DNA from 2 places in the Paenibacillus sp. UMB4589-SE434 genome. Region 1 is predicted to be linked to the other one. Evidence: a T-box and tRNA genes for the amino acid it is inferred to sense, from the RefSeq annotation. Region 1 holds a T-box; the other holds one or more tRNA genes.
The links. The T-box of region 1 lies ahead of QP775_RS23235 (valine--tRNA ligase). A T-box ahead of a tRNA ligase gene usually reads a tRNA of that ligase, here a tRNA-Val.
Positions count from the first base shown of each region.

Region 2: it has a tRNA-Val gene. The T-box ahead of QP775_RS23235 (valine--tRNA ligase) is inferred to sense a tRNA for this amino acid. The anticodon was not compared.

Region 1 covers NZ_JASOYK010000009.1:183,439-191,333, reverse strand. Annotated here, with positions in the region: gene QP775_RS23240 (bifunctional folylpolyglutamate synthase/dihydrofolate synthase) at 1-757, opposite strand, end outside; gene QP775_RS23235 (valine--tRNA ligase) at 884-3,553, opposite strand; T-box leader at 3,668-3,945, opposite strand; gene QP775_RS23230 (hypothetical protein) at 4,213-4,377, shown strand; gene QP775_RS23225 (LysM peptidoglycan-binding domain-containing protein) at 4,424-6,130, opposite strand; gene QP775_RS23220 (RluA family pseudouridine synthase) at 6,127-7,032, opposite strand; gene hemL (glutamate-1-semialdehyde 2,1-aminomutase) at 7,047-7,895, opposite strand, start outside.
Region 2 covers NZ_JASOYK010000001.1:2,051,492-2,059,386, reverse strand. Annotated here, with positions in the region: gene QP775_RS08595 (ABC transporter permease) at 1-367, shown strand, start outside; gene QP775_RS08590 (ABC transporter ATP-binding protein) at 371-1,258, shown strand; gene QP775_RS08585 (ABC transporter substrate-binding protein) at 1,255-2,739, shown strand; gene QP775_RS08580 (hypothetical protein) at 2,911-3,078, shown strand; tRNA gene QP775_RS08575 (tRNA-Met) at 3,222-3,298, shown strand; tRNA gene QP775_RS08570 (tRNA-Ile) at 3,328-3,404, shown strand; tRNA gene QP775_RS08565 (tRNA-Leu) at 3,440-3,528, shown strand; gene QP775_RS08560 (uracil-DNA glycosylase) at 3,646-4,329, shown strand; tRNA gene QP775_RS08555 (tRNA-Val) at 4,605-4,680, shown strand; gene QP775_RS08550 (hypothetical protein) at 5,017-5,178, shown strand; gene QP775_RS08545 (hypothetical protein) at 5,318-5,509, shown strand; gene QP775_RS08540 (hypothetical protein) at 5,599-5,772, opposite strand; gene QP775_RS08535 (GNAT family N-acetyltransferase) at 5,901-6,347, shown strand; gene QP775_RS08530 (DUF3892 domain-containing protein) at 6,503-6,742, shown strand; gene QP775_RS08525 (MBL fold metallo-hydrolase) at 6,818-7,552, opposite strand; gene QP775_RS08520 (hypothetical protein) at 7,704-7,895, shown strand, end outside.

The DNA of each region.
Region 1 (7,895 bases):
AAACTTGTTCATTTTCGATCGCGTGTGTCCGTTCGAAGCTAAACTTTTCATTCAGCGCATACAGCGTAGCTTGGCGTTCAGTTGCCTTAGCACGAATAACATCCAATGCCTCAGGCTGCTCTACCGTGGTTACTACAGGTACGCCAGGCTTGATGATACCTGCCTTCTCGAAAGCAATCTTATCAATTGTATCTCCAAGAATATCCATATGATCATGGCCAATATTCGTAATTACGGATACGATTGGCGTGACAATATTCGTCACATCCAAGCGGCCGCCAAGCCCCGTCTCCAGCACCACTACATCCGGATAGCACACTGTCGCATAGAACAATATGGCAATAGCCGTAGACACTTCAAACATCGTAGGAGAACCAAGCGATGTTTGTGCAATGTCCTGTACGATGGGACGAATTTGATTGGCTAATTCCACTAATGCCGAGTCAGAAATGTCTTCGTTGTTGTATTTAAAGCGATTCGTGAATTTCTCAATGTAAGGGGACGTGAATGTGCCCACATCATAACCCGCCGCCATCAGGGCGCTCGTCAAGATGGCACAGGTCGAACCTTTGCCGTTCGTGCCAGCTACGTGAATGAACTTCAGCCTCCGCTCGGGATGCTGAAGCCGCTCCATCATCAATTCGATCCGCTCTAGACCTGGGCGAATACCGAATGGAATTAAGGAATTAATCCAATCTATTGCTTGATCCACTTCTGTAAAAGGGGCGTATGCTCTGGACCCATTCGTCTCTGACATGATTCTCATCCTTCTTGTGTAATGTCATGAAGCGACCGAACGACACTCTCCTCAGAGCCGTGTATTCGGTCGCTTACATGTATCTATGAAATTTGCACGTCTCTTTAATAACTGTACTAGACTTTACTAGACTTCCTTCAGCTCTTGAATGCGGGCCAGAACCTTATCACGTTTCTCGCTGTAATCGCGTGCTTTAGCACGTTCTTCTTCTACAACTTTTTCAGGCGCTTTGGCCATAAAGCCCTCGTTGGCCAACTTCTTCTCTACCCGATCCACTTCTTTGATGAAATTGTCCAACTCTTTGTTCAGACGGGCAATTTCTTGATCGATATCAATCAGCCCAGCTAGCGGCAAATACATTTCTGCCCCGGTCACAATAGCGGTCATTACTTTGTTAGGTACAGCTGCATTCAATACAATTTCCAACTTAGACGTGCCACAGAAGCGTTCGATATAGTCCATATTACGCTGCAGCATCCCATCAATGCGAGCATCCGCAGGCTTCACGATCAGCTCCACCTTTTTGCTCATCGGTACATTCACTTCCGCGCGAATGTTACGAACAGCACGGATCATGTCCATCAGCATCGTCATTTCCTGTACAGCTTCTGGTGCCTCCAGTGCCGTATCGTAGGCTGGCCAAGACGCCAAAGTGACCGTCTCCCCTTCATGCGGAAGATGCTGCCAGATTTCCTCAGAGATATATGGCATAAACGGATGGATCATTCGCATTGTACGATCAAGCACATAAGCAAGGACGGATTGCGTCTTCTGCTTTTGGTTCGCATTTTGCCCATAAAGACTGAGCTTCGCGAACTCGATGTACCAGTCACACAGATCATCCCAAATAAAGTTGTATAGAAGACGTCCTGTTTCTCCAAACTCATAAGCATCGATCAAACGTGTAATCTCGCGCGCTGTCTCGTTCAATCGGTGCAAAATCCAGCGATCTGCCGTGCCGAGATCACCGCTGATGTCGATATCCGCATACGTGACACCCTCCAGATTCATCAAGGCGAACCGTGATGCGTTCCAGATCTTGTTCGCAAAGTTACGAGCCTGCTCTACACGCTCCCAACGGAAACGCAAATCCTGACCTGGTGTGCTGCTGGTAGAAATCATATAACGCATCGCATCTGCGCCGTAACGTTCGATTACTTCAATCGGGTCCACACCGTTGCCAAGCGATTTGGACATCTTGCGTCCCTCGCTGTCTCTAACGAGACCATGCATCAGAACATCCTTAAACGGAAGTTCGTCTGTGAATTCCAGTCCCGTAAATATCATACGCGATACCCAGAAGTAAATGATGTCATATCCAGTAACAAGCACGTTCGTTGGATAGTACCGCTGCAAGTCTTCACTGTCGACATTCGGCCAGCCCAGCGTCGAGAATGGCCATAAGGCAGAACTGAACCACGTATCTAATACGTCATTATCCTGCTCTAAGTTGTGTTGTCCACATGAAGAACACGCCGTTACATCCGTCTCCGATACGTTTAGATGACCACAGTCCTGACAATGCCATGCAGGAATCCGATGGCCCCACCACAATTGGCGAGAGATAACCCAGTCACGAACGTTCTCAATCCAGTGTAAATAAATTTTCTCAAAGCGATCAGGCACAAAATTGACGCCTTTGCCCGATTTCTGCGCTTCAATGGCGCGCTCCGCAAGTGGCTTCATTTTCACGAACCATTGTGTGGACAAGTATGGTTCTACTACCGCACCGCTGCGTTCACTGTGGCCTACTTGGTGTACATGCTCTTCAATGTGAATCAGCACGCCCTGCTCCTGCAAATCTTTAACGATCTGCTTCCGGCATTCGAAACGATCCAAACCTTGGTAAGGACCCGCAAGTTCGTTCATCTTTCCAGTCTCATCCATAACCGTAATCTGTGGCAATTGGTGACGAAGGCCAACTTCAAAGTCATTTGGATCGTGAGCAGGCGTAATCTTAACAGCCCCGCTTCCGAAATCCTTCTCCACGTACTCATCTGCAATAATCGGAATTTCACGATTCACAACTGGAAGTACCAACGTCTTGCCAATCATATGCTGGTATCGTTCATCTTCTGGATGTACAGCAACAGCCGTATCACCAAGCATCGTTTCTGGGCGTGTTGTTGCTACCGTAATCGAGCCGCTTCCATCTGCAAGCTGGTACTGCAAATGGTACAATGCACCCTGTACTTCTTTATATTCCACCTCGATATCAGACAGCGCAGTACGTGCTGCTGGATCCCAGTTAATAATGTATTTGCCGCGATAAATCAAACCTTTATTATACAAGTCTACAAATACTTTGCGGACCGCGCTAGACAAGCCTTCATCCAGTGTAAAGCGCTCACGGGAAAAGTCGAGTGACAACCCCATTTGCTTCCATTGGTCATGAATTCGATTCGCGTATAGTTCCTTCCATTCCCATACTTTCTCAAGAAACTTCTCTCGACCCAGATCGTAACGTGAAAGTCCTTCTTCACGCAGCTTTTGCTCCACCTTTGTCTGCGTAGCAATCCCAGCATGGTCAGAACCCGGGAGCCACAACGCATCGTATCCCTGCATCCGCTTCGTACGAATAATAATATCCTGCAGTGTAAAGTCGAGAGCATGTCCAATGTGGAGCATACCTGTAACGTTTGGAGGCGGAATCACAATTGTGAAAGGCTCCGCGTCTTTATTGCGTCCTGCTTTAAAATATTCGCCTTTCATCCAAAAGTCGTACCATTTTTGCTCCGCTGCCTTCGGATCATACGTTGTTGGCATGGATAGCTGCTGTTCGTTCGTTTCCGCCATAAATAACCCTCCATCAATTTGTCATATATTTGGCAACAATTAAATGTAACGCATCAGACTTTTTAAGTGCACGATCTAGGTATCGTCGTGAACACAACAAAAAAACCTTGCGCCTCAAAGGACGAAAGGTCTGCTTCCGTGGTACCACCTTTATTCTGCAGCAGAGGACAATATAACGTCACATCATTCTCATTCACTGCAGCTCTTCATTGGCATATAACGGCTGCTACCGTCCTCTTCTAGCAGGAATCAAGCCGTAACAGCTGCATTCCATGTTCAAAGGGGCGACTCCCAGGTGACTTCAGCGATAGCTTGACCTGCAGACGTTCCACCAACTCGCTCTGCTCTCTGAAAGGGTCTATACGCTTACTCTTCCCGCTCTGCGTCTTTCTTGTCATCCATATAAGTGTACTACTTTCCTGCTTATGGCTGGACAGCTTATGCCACCTGCCAAATGTAACATTTACAACATATTGTACCTTTGTGAACTAGACCCGTCAATAGACGAAACGAGGAATTCCGCTTATATTCAGTCATATCCCGAATTTGGTATTTCATAACATGTAAGAGGGTACAAGTTTTAGTGGCTAGATTCTCGGCACTTACACAACCAATTGAGGTTCGGTTATTTGTATCCCAACATATACGGGGGTGTTTGGATGGAACGTTGGTGGTGGAGAATGCGTCATACGGTCAGAAGTATCGTCTTTCCATTAATTTGTCTTCAGTTTCTGCGTACGTTGATATTTCCGACCTGGATTGATGTATTACTCTTGTTTGTGTTGTTCATTGTGCTGCTTGGTTTGCTGTTAAATGTATTTTGACATAAACAACCCCCATCCGATTTCAGATCGGATGGGGGTTCTCTAATTAAGACGTTGCTGCTGAAACAGACGGAATGTACAGTACTTGACCTTCGCTGATGGAAGGCTCTGCAAGTCGATTGTACAGTGCAAGTTCCCGTGGATTCAACTGGTAGCGGTCCGCTATAGAATCTAGTGTATCCTGTCTTTGCACGATACACATGCGCACTCTGCTGAAATGACTATCATCGTGCACTCGATTCAAGAAGATGGACTGCCAATGTACATCTTCGGTCACAGTTTTGCTCGCTTCCTGCTGCGCGGCCTCTTCCTCAGCTTGACGGATTACAGCCTCACGTTCTTTGTCCTTGGCTTGACGGCTGGAGTGAAGCAGCGTACTGAAGCCAAGTCCCTGCTCTTGCTGCGGAGCAGCAACAGGCTTTGTGCTTCCAATAGCCACCTTCATTTCTTTCTTATCTGTGCTCACTTCTGTATCTATTTCCGCTGTCTGCTCAACAGCTGATGAGGTATCCGCTCGATTTTCACCCGCTGAATCTGAATCTATTACATCTACTTCCGGCTGTTCCGCCTCAACCGAAGGCACATGAGCAGCCTGAGCAACTTCCCGCTCTTCGCTTTCAGATGCAGATATAGTTCCCTCTGCTGCTAATCCAGTCTCAGCTTCCCCCAGCGCTGATACCGATGCAGTCGCCCACGGTGAATCAGACCACGTCCATGAATGCTCGCTCGACTGCTGTAAGCCATGTTGTTCGGCTTGCGGCGCACGGGCCTCGACTCTTTCGTCAAAGTCAGCCGGCTCGCGCTGAACGGTTTCGGCTTGCTCATAAGCAGTAGTGGGTTCCTCCTGCCATTCATAGCTGCTTGATGCAGGAAATTCTTCCTCTCGCTGTTCCACAGCATATGCTGCCCCGGGTGCTGCTTGATATTGCAAGTGGCTGAATGGCTGCTGCAGCGCCTCGTCGGCCGACCATTCTGGAGCGGATGACTGACATGAACTTTCAATCGTACTTTCCAATGAAGATATACCTGCAACCTGGTCTTCATGGTTAAACTGCGATTGCTGTGGTGCCAATGATCCTGACGACGAATCAGGCTGAGCCGTATGGCTTCCATAATCCTGAAGCCATGAAGGTTCTGGCGAAGGCGAAGCCTCTTGACGCACTTCAGCGGCTGGCTGCTGGGCTTCGTGAACAACAGTAAATTGTTCGGTTTCCCAAGCAGTCGGCTCAGGCTGCTCCACGTATATGCCTTTTAAAGACAGCACGCCGGTAATATTTAACGATCGCGTGGACAACAAGTCCACGTCAAAATGTTCAATATCTACACAGATGTCATCCAGACTGCGCACCCGATTAAGGGGCAGTGTAATCTCTACGGGAATCCAATGTTCTAATGACTGACTGCGGCGGTCATCTCCCGTGCCTAGATAGACCCCGGACAACAATAAGCTGCCCCTAACCGTCACCTGCTCACCAGCCGGAATCACTTGAATATGAGGTGTTAGCTCTACCTCCTCAAGCTGGTCAATACCGATTAATTCATCGGCCAAATGTACGCGCTCATAAATATCAAATCTTAACCCATAAGATTCATCATACACAGACTGCTCCTCCTCCCGCAGTTCATCCTGCCGTCCATCCCTTGTGCGCAGCCGTACATTGTACGGAGGAATAAAGGCCGATACAACAAGACCAGACTCTTTCCTTATTTCATCATATGGGAGTTGCAGAGGAAGCATGACTATATTTTTCAAACAGGCAATAGAAGACGTTCAAGATCATCAGGCAAAGGGACTTCAATCTCGATATGCTGTCCTCCGAAAGGATGGCAGAAGCTGAGCTTCCTACCGTGCAGTGCTTGTCGGTTCAGCTTCTCGGAACTCCCACCATATAAGACGTCTCCAAGTAAGGGAAAACCTTTATAGCTCATATGCACCCGAATCTGGTGTGTTCTTCCTGTTTCTAGCGTAAGTGCTACGGCTGACGTCTCTTCACCGTCATGATCTTTGCCTGCAGCCATAACCTCATAGTGAGTTATCGCCCGATCACCATTAGGTGTGACTCGGCGTCTACCGCGATGATGCCGATCTTTGCCTATAGGCGCATCTATCGTCCCTGATACCGGGGTCACCTTACCATGAACCCAAGCCACATAATGACGCTGAATGCGTTTCTCACGCATAGATTCATCCAAAATAGCATGCGATAGCGCTGTCTTCGCATACAAGACAGGCCCCGTCGTATCCGCATCGAGACGATGGATGTGACGCACGCGCACCTCCTGTCCGGTCCACGCATAATGACAAGCAATTGCATGGGCAAGTGTGCTGCGGGCCTTGTCTTGCGCCGCGTCCGCCGCGTGAACAGGCATGCCAGCAGGCTTATACGCAACAAGACAAGCGTCATCCTCATAAAGAATATGCGCCGGTTCATCGGCAGGTTCAACGTCGCCATGCTCAGCCGCAAACACACGTAAACGCAGTCTGTCTCCGGCCGTCTTTATCCCATCAGTCGTCTTCCAAGTCTTGAATAGATGGAGAGGCACACGCAAGGTGTGCCTCAGCCATTGCTCCATATGTGCTTCATCAGTCAACACGGCACGACCTGGCATAAACTCCAACCATTCGCCCCGCTTTTTCCAATATCGTTCGCTCATCTTAACCTCTCGTCTTACAACTGTTTTAGCGCTGCATAATGCGCTTCTATTGTACGGTCTATATCTTCATTCGTATGAGCATTCGAGACAAACATCCCTTCGAATTGCGAAGGCGCCACGCTAACACCCTCATTCAATAGATGTTTAAAGTATGAGCGGAAGCGATCTAGGTCTGATGTCCGCGCCGTATCGAAATTGGTGACCTCATGATCCGTAAAGAACGGGCACACCATAGAACCAACACGGTTAATCACACTAGCTATCCCAAGTTCTCTTGCATTTCTCTCTAACCCATCCTGCAGTCTTGCAGCTTTGGATTCCAGATTGTCGTATACGTCTGGAGTTAATAAAGAAAGAGTTGTGTATCCAGCAACCATAGCAAGTGGATTACCACTTAATGTGCCTGCCTGATAAATCGGACCACTTGGTGCAACCTGCTCCATCAGATCACGACGACCTCCATAAGCACCAACTGGCAGACCGCCGCCAATCACTTTACCAAAGCAAGTCAAATCTGGAATAACACCAAATCTCCCTTGGGCACAGTTATAATGTACGCGGAACCCCGTCATTACTTCATCAAATATGAGCAAACTGCCAAACTTAGTTGTTAACGCTCTCAGACCTTCAAGGAACCCCGGCAATGGCGGCACCACTCCCATATTGCCAGCTACCGGCTCTACGATAATGCATGCTATCTCTTCCCCGAATTTGTCAAAGGCCAGCTTGGCAGACTCCAAATCATTATAGGGAACTGTGATTGTATTGCTGGCTACTCCTTCTGGAACTCCTGGACTATCCGGCAATCCCAATGTAGCCACGCCAGATCCTGCCTTGATCAGCAGACTATCGGCATGCCCGTG
Region 2 (7,895 bases), on a different contig from region 1:
CTTGTTGTTCTGGTTCTTTAACCTGTCAGGTCGTGTTGTACAATTTGGTATATTACGAGCAATGGGCCTTTCGCGTAAGCAATTGACAGGCATGCTGCTGCTAGAGCAGCTGTTTACAGCTGGTCTGTCAATCGGACTAGGCGTTATCATTGGTAAAGTAGCAAGCCGATTGTTCCTGCCATTCCTGCAAGCGACAGAGAATGCGCAGATGCAGGTGCCTCCTTTCCGAATCGTCTTTGAAGCGAAGGATACGATGCAGCTCTACATGGTCGTAGGTGTCATGATGTTGATGGGAGCATCTATGCTCTTTATTCACATCCGCCGCTTGCGTGTGCATCAAGCCGTGAAGATGGGAGAGGAGCGTTAAGCAATGATCCATTGTGAAGGACTTGTTAAAATATTTAAGACAGAAGATTTAGAAGTTGTCGCATTACAAGGTCTAAATCTGTCTGTTCAGCAAGGCGAGTTGATGGCGATCATCGGCAACAGCGGCAGCGGTAAATCAACTTTTTTGAACATTCTTGGCGGATTGGACCGTCCTTCCGCCGGGACAATCAAGGTTGGTGATTGGGATCTCTTAAAAATCACCGATGAGCAGCTTGTCAAGTATAAGCGGGATACAGTAGGTTTTATATGGCAAAACAACGCCAGAAACTTGCTTCCCTACTTGACTGCGCTGCAAAATGTTGAAGTTCCTATGATGCTTGCTGGTAAGCTGGACCGTGCATATGCCAAGCAATTGTTGGAGTGGGTCGGTCTTGGTCATCGCCTCAACAATAAACTTGCTCAGTTGTCAGGCGGAGAACAGCAGCGTGTAGCCATTGCGATATCATTGGCTAACAAGCCCAAGCTGCTGCTTGCCGATGAACCTACAGGCTCTGTGGATACGCAGACATCCGACATGATTATGGGTATTTTCCGGCGTATGAACAAGGAGATTGGTGTCACGATTGTCATCGTTACACATGACATTACATTAGCAGGTAAAGTTGATCGCGTTGTGGCAATACGTGATGGATTGACGAGTACGGAGTTTATAAAGCGTAATCCGAATCTAGATGGCGACGGACTTGCTGGTTTTGGTGGCGGTCAGCAGGATGTGCATGAGGCTTACGTGGTTGTTGACCGTGTTGGACGATTACAAGTGCCAAAGGAGTTTCTGGAGGCGCTTGATATCGGAGATAAGGCTTCAATGGAATTTGATGGAGATAAGATTGTAATTCGAACACCGAACAAGTTGGAGGGTGAAACAAAATGAAACGGAATCAATGGGTTAGAAAGCTAGTAATGACGTCCGTCGTATTAACGATGGTATTTCCGATGCTTGCCGCATGTAGCGGCGGCAAAGATACGAAAACAGGCCAGGAGCGCACTTTAAGAATTGGAGTTCTGTATGGCGGTTACGACGATACTTACTTCCGTCAGCAATTTACAGATGTATATGAATATACACACCAGAACGTTAAAATTGAAATCGTACCTGCAATTGATCAAAGCGATCAACAATATAATCAAGGCGAAGAAAAAGATAGGAAAGAACCTAACCGTCTTGAAGCCGTCAAAAAAATTATGGATGGCTCCAACCCAGTTGATATCATCGTGACTGACCCGGCGCAATTCCGTATACTGGCTCGCGACGGTATGTTAAAACAATTGGACCCACTAATGCAGCAGGATAAATTTGATACAAATGACTTTGTTCCAGCGGTGCTGGACGGTATCAAAAGTATGGGCGACGGTAATATGCTTGGTCTAGCACCAACGTTCAATTCTTCTGTGCTGCTCTACAATAAGAAATTGTTTGCGGATGCAGGAGTTGAGCCGCCTACAGACGGGATGACATGGGATGAAGTGTTTAACAAAGCACGTCTTGTAGCAAAGGGTGAAGGCGCAGATCGGAAATACGGTTTTTCCTTTGACCGTTATGCAGGGGGAGATCCGTTCTGGTCCATGACCTACAGCTACATTACACCCCTGCAGCTGCGTATGTTTGACAATAAAGGCGAGAAGATGACAGTTAACACGGGTCCATGGGAAAAGGTGTGGAACAGCATTACTAAATTGTCCACTGACAAAATTATGCCAACACAAAACGATGGCATGATGGATAACAATACGAAACCAGGCCCGTTTGATCATGACAGCTTCTTGTCAGGCAAAGTCGCTATGGTATTATCGGACTTTGGCTACCTAAACAATGATTTGGCAAATGCTATGCGTAATGCAAGCAAAATTAAAGGCTTTAATAAATTTGATTGGGATGTCGTTACAGCGCCTTCCCATCCTGAAGCTCCAGGTGTATCAGGTTCTGTAAATATGAACAACATATTTGCTATTAATAACAAAGCACCTAATCCAGATGATGCATGGGATTTTGTTAAATTTATCAATAGCGAGGACTGGGCAAAAATCCGTTCACGCAGCAGTTATGAAATGGTGTCACGCAAACAGTTTATTAAACCTAAAGATGGTTCTAGCTATAATATTGATGCATTCTTTAATGTAAAACCGGTAGTACCTACGAACCAAGATGCGGAAGACTTAATGAGCGAGAAGCCTGCTTTATGGCAAGTAAATGATATTGGACGTACATTGTTCCAAGATGTAATAAATGGGAAGAAGTCAACAAAACAAGCACTGGCTGAGTGGGAAACGAAAGGTAACGAAATGCTGCAGCAAATTAAAAACAACCCAAATGGCGGCGGTGAGACTGTCCCAGGCGGGATTTACGGCGGTTAATAAATCTTGATCACAAAGGGGTGGCTCGCAGTTAGAGCCACCCTTTTTGTGCTGTCAGATGAGTATGAGCGTTAGAAGTGACTCCAAATGGGAACAGTAAGGGAAATGGAAACATTATAGTCATGACCCATCCCATTATTAATCTGAGACCGGCTAGGAGGCGCATGTGAGTTGTTAAATTGGATTTATTGGGGCAAGCTGTACAATTCTAAATTTCAGGCTCAGACACTGCAGCAGCGTTTGGAACACGACGCTTGGATATATGGCTACGAGACACCACAAGAAATTGAAATATTCCGTTCCAGAAGGGGAAAGTACGGGGTTCGATTTTTGTTGTAAACTTTTTTAAAGAGGTGAAATTTAATGCTTAATAAGCAGAATAATAATGGCATAAAATATTTTTTGAAAAAGTTCTTGACGTAGGTTAGGTAAGTGCGGTATAGTATTACTTGTCGCTGATGAAACACGACGAACACAAATGACGCGGGGTGGAGCAGTTCGGTAGCTCGTCGGGCTCATAACCCGAAGGTCGTAGGTTCAAATCCTGCCCCCGCAACCAACATAACGCTCAACGTATTTCATACATACGGGCCCTTAGCTCAGTTGGTTAGAGCGGTCGGCTCATAACCGATTGGTCGGGGGTTCGAGTCCCTCAGGGCCCACCATATACCTATTATTAATATAAACGTGCACTTTACATGCCGGGATGGCGGAATTGGCAGACGCACAGGACTTAAAATCCTGCGGTAGGTGACTACCGTACCGGTTCGACCCCGGTTCTCGGCACCATTTATAACTTCTAGCACTTTATGATAATAGGGTAATGTGGATGATATAACTCCTTTCGCTGACTAGCGGAAGGGGTTTTTTATTTGTAATCGAAATAGAATAGAGAGGATGAATTGTATGAGCTGGAAAGTGGACAATGACTGGTCTCAACTTCTTCACGATGAAGTACGGAAGCCTTATTTTAAAACATTATGGACATGGTTAAGAGAAGAGTATAATCATCAAGTGATTTACCCTCCATTTGACCAATTATTTACGGCCTTCCAGTTAACTTCCTATGCGGACACAAAAGTTATGATCGTGGGACAAGATCCGTATCACGGTCCAGGCCAAGCTCACGGTCTTAGTTTCTCGGTGCAGCCAGGCGTACGAATTCCTCCGTCACTTCTTAATATGCTCAAAGAGAGTGCGACTGATGTGGGTACAACGATGCCGAGTCACGGATATTTAAAAGCGTGGGCGGAGCAAGGCGTATTTATGTTAAATACGGTTCTGACTGTTAGGGAATCACAACCAAATTCTCATAAAGGTCAGGGCTGGGAAACATTTACGGATCAGGTCATACAACTGTTGAATGAACGAGATCGTCCTGTCGTCTTTGTATTGTGGGGTAGTCATGCACAGGCGAAAGCTAAAATGATCGATCGCTCCCGTCATTTCATCGTACAGGCACCACATCCAAGTCCGTTGTCTGCTCATCGTGGGTTCTTTGGCAGCCGTCCGTTCTCGAAAATCAATGATCATTTGCAAGCGCTTGGGGAAGAACCTATTGTTTGGCAGCTTCCTCCGATTGAATCATAAAAATAAAAGAGACTGCTTGTATCTAATGCAGAAACATCTGCACAATGCAATGCAGTCTTTCTTTTCGTGATAGGATAAGTGGATTTGAAAGTTCATGTTGAAGGGCGCTACCGTCATGCTTCTGAAATGTTCTAGAAGTGTGTAAGCAGTAGTAAGTAGTACTAACTATAAACTGTGCATGAATACATGAACAGTAAACGTTGACAATGACTTTGGCCGATGATATATTAATTGATATATTCACTGATTATTTGTTGATTTACTTCTAATAATGTGATCTGTTAGCTCAGCTGGGAGAGCACCATCTTGACAGGGTGGGGGTCAGTGGTTCGAGCCCACTACAGATCACCATACACACTAACGCAAAACCCTTGATGATGATCAAGGGTTTTTTTATTTTTAGTTGATGTCGAGATCTATGCTTCTATTAAGCGAGCCGTTGTTAAGATTGGAGCACCTCAATGCTGCTACAGCGGAAAGCAAGGAGCTTTTTTTGATTAGACAAAAAGGACTGTAAACTATAAGCATTTCTTCGTTATCATCCTGTTATGCTTGTCCTGACGATCAAGTAGATGTAAAGAAGCTGACATTTGGCGCTCGTGACGACTAAAGCTGGTGACTTGATCATACATTGAAGAAGAATGATCACTACCTTCTCCAAATGGAGAGGACAAGCGGAGGGATATGATGCTGGGAGCTCAGTTATTCGTTTGGCTATTAGGCGTGTTCGGAATCGTAGCGGTGTTGTGCTGGCTGCTATCACGACTGTTGGTTCATGACAGCACCAACCAGGATGAGCGGTATATATGGCTTCGTAAAATAGATGATGGCTCTGGCAAGGAGCATTAGTTAAGCTTTGGCTGCCTGAGCTTAGAAGAAATTTAAATACCATGTGGTGTGTAGTCGTTTGCAAATGGTGTTTAAGATTATCTGTTTACGGTGAAAATGGTGATATACATCGTTGATATGTCAATTGGAGGGATGTATGATGCCGAGACCGAGGCCTTATTTCAAACCAATAGTTGTTGCAATTATCGTTATTGTAGTGCTTGTGAGTAGTTCAGGCATGATGATAGCGAGCCCCGACCAGTACAAGGATCTTGAACCTCAAGAGGGAACAGTTCCGATCTATGAGGATGTATATGGCAAAGTTGTGCCAAACGATGTATATCAACCCTGATGAACAGATGACTTTCGATCAATCAAATACGAACAGGCCCTGATGGTAACTCCAGGTTGCATTAGGTACTGTTCGTATTTTGCTGTGCTTTATACATGGTCAGGATCACGATCTCGAGGATCTGTCGCTGAAGTAGGCGAATCTGATCGCTCCTCTGTATCCCACTTATGCGTGTATGCTTTTTTGGTAACGATAAGCAGCAGGCAGACCGTACCAATAACCATTACTACTACGGCCACAATTGTTGCGGTAACCGTGTCCATTAAGTACCTCCTATTATTGTAAGCGTATTCGATAGCCTTACTATACATGAATTTCATTTTTTTGTATAATATAATTTTGTTCATACATATGGTAAAATAGTTGCTTATAAATGACGGAGGTGAGGCTAGTGGCAGCTGAGATTATAGAGGTCAAAACCCAAGAGCAATTGGATGAGTGCATCACTATCCGTAAAGAAGTATTTGTTCAGGAGCAGAATGTGCCTGATGAACTAGAATGTGATGAATACGATACATTAGATGCCCCGGCCTTCCATGTACTACTCATGATTGATGGCAAATATGGGGCTACAGGACGAGTTAAGCTGCTTGATGAATTTACGGCAAAAATGCAACGAATTGCAGTCAGAAAGCCATTTCGTGGCTTAGGAATAGGTCGGACCTTAATGATTGGATTAGAACAAATAGCTAGGGCGCATGGCGTTGAGAAGTGTGTGTTGGACGGGCAGTGCCAAGCAGAAGGGTTTTATCAGTCTTTAGGCTATGAGACCGTATCGGAAGAGCCTTTCTACGACGCAGATATTCTGCATGTGCGTATGGAGAAGAAATTGACTTAGTACACTTTTTAAGTTTCTCTATTTTATACCTGATACTCTTGCATAAAATGTCAGTCGTTCGGGAATGCTAACGATTCACCGCATCTGGTACAAAGGTTCGGTCTCAGAAGAGGCTTTATCATGTGGCCAATATTAGTAGAAGCGAGAAGGATGGGATAGCATTGACAGAACGTGAGACATTTACAGCGGTACAACGTAACGGGGATGGGGATCTGACATCGTTTCAGACAAGCTCAGGAAGAGTGCTAAACTATACTGAGGCTTTGCAGGCTGTCCATAATGGGGAAATTGCCGGAGCAAACACGTTTAAGGGAAAAAACGGAGGCACTTATATCCGGGGTGATGCTGATGGCGATCCTTCCAACAATTTGGACAACCTGCCGACTTTTAACTAATGCAATGGATCACGTTGTTATAAGAGCACTTTGACCGTATCATACGGCTGAAGTGCTCTTTTCTATAACAGCAAGCTACATTAAGGTATAAATTTGATGCTGGTTAATAAAGGGCATTGGACCGGTACGGCCTTCCCATTGAGGTCGCTCATCTCCGTAATGCATTAATGAAATACGCTGCTGCAAAGGTATCGGCAATGATAGCAGCTCATGTATGGTGGAGTGTACTTCGCCTGTTCCGATCAGCTGGCAGTCATGCCATATATGTTCAACCCCATTATCAACGAGGGATTGGAGCAGCTCAAAGTTAAAGCGCATATCTGCTGTGTAAAAAAAACGTTCGTTAATGAGCAGCGAGTAACTATTTTTACCTGGCATATGATCGGTTTTTACCCATTTGACTTGCAGATCAGCGGCAAGGGGATGGTTAAGCTCCGGTTCCATTGGCAGCACATCAAACACATCGTCCAATTTGTTAATCCCGTCTTGGCTCATTCCACCTTTAAGTGTATTTTCCCATAACATATCCACCAGAGATGCCGCGATATATAGCTTAGGCTTGCGCTTGTATCTGAATTTCATCTGGAATGCATATTCTTCCAGGCCGCCGACATGATCAGCATGCAGATGAGTGACGATGACGCCATCGAACTCATTGAAGGATTTGCCTAGCTGGTGAACAGCCATAGGCGCTGTAATTCCACAGTCAATTAAGAACGCATGTTGAGTGGTGTGCAGTATGGCATTATTGTTTAAATATGTTTTGGCAAAAGCACTCCCTGTGCCTAGCATTTGCAGTTGAATAGTCATCTCTCTTCCAGATCCTCCAAGCTCTATTATTTTACACCCACTGTATCATGGGCTAGGTAAATGCACAAGCGAACGGCGCTTGTCTCACATAGTATGAGGGTGAAGCGATTTGCTTTGCAGTGTGAGACGTGGGAGAAGTGGGTGAGCTATTGTGGCCAAAGGAAAAGGCGCCAAAAATAAGAAAAAAGAGCTATCTGGGGGACGTGCCCAGTATACGATGCGAGTTGTGACTTCTGACCGGTGCATCGTGTGTCCGACGCCTTGTACAAGAGGTCTGAAGTATGTCTCACGAATGACTGAGCCAGGAGCGGTCGGCAACGGTGTACCTTGCGTGTTAACACGA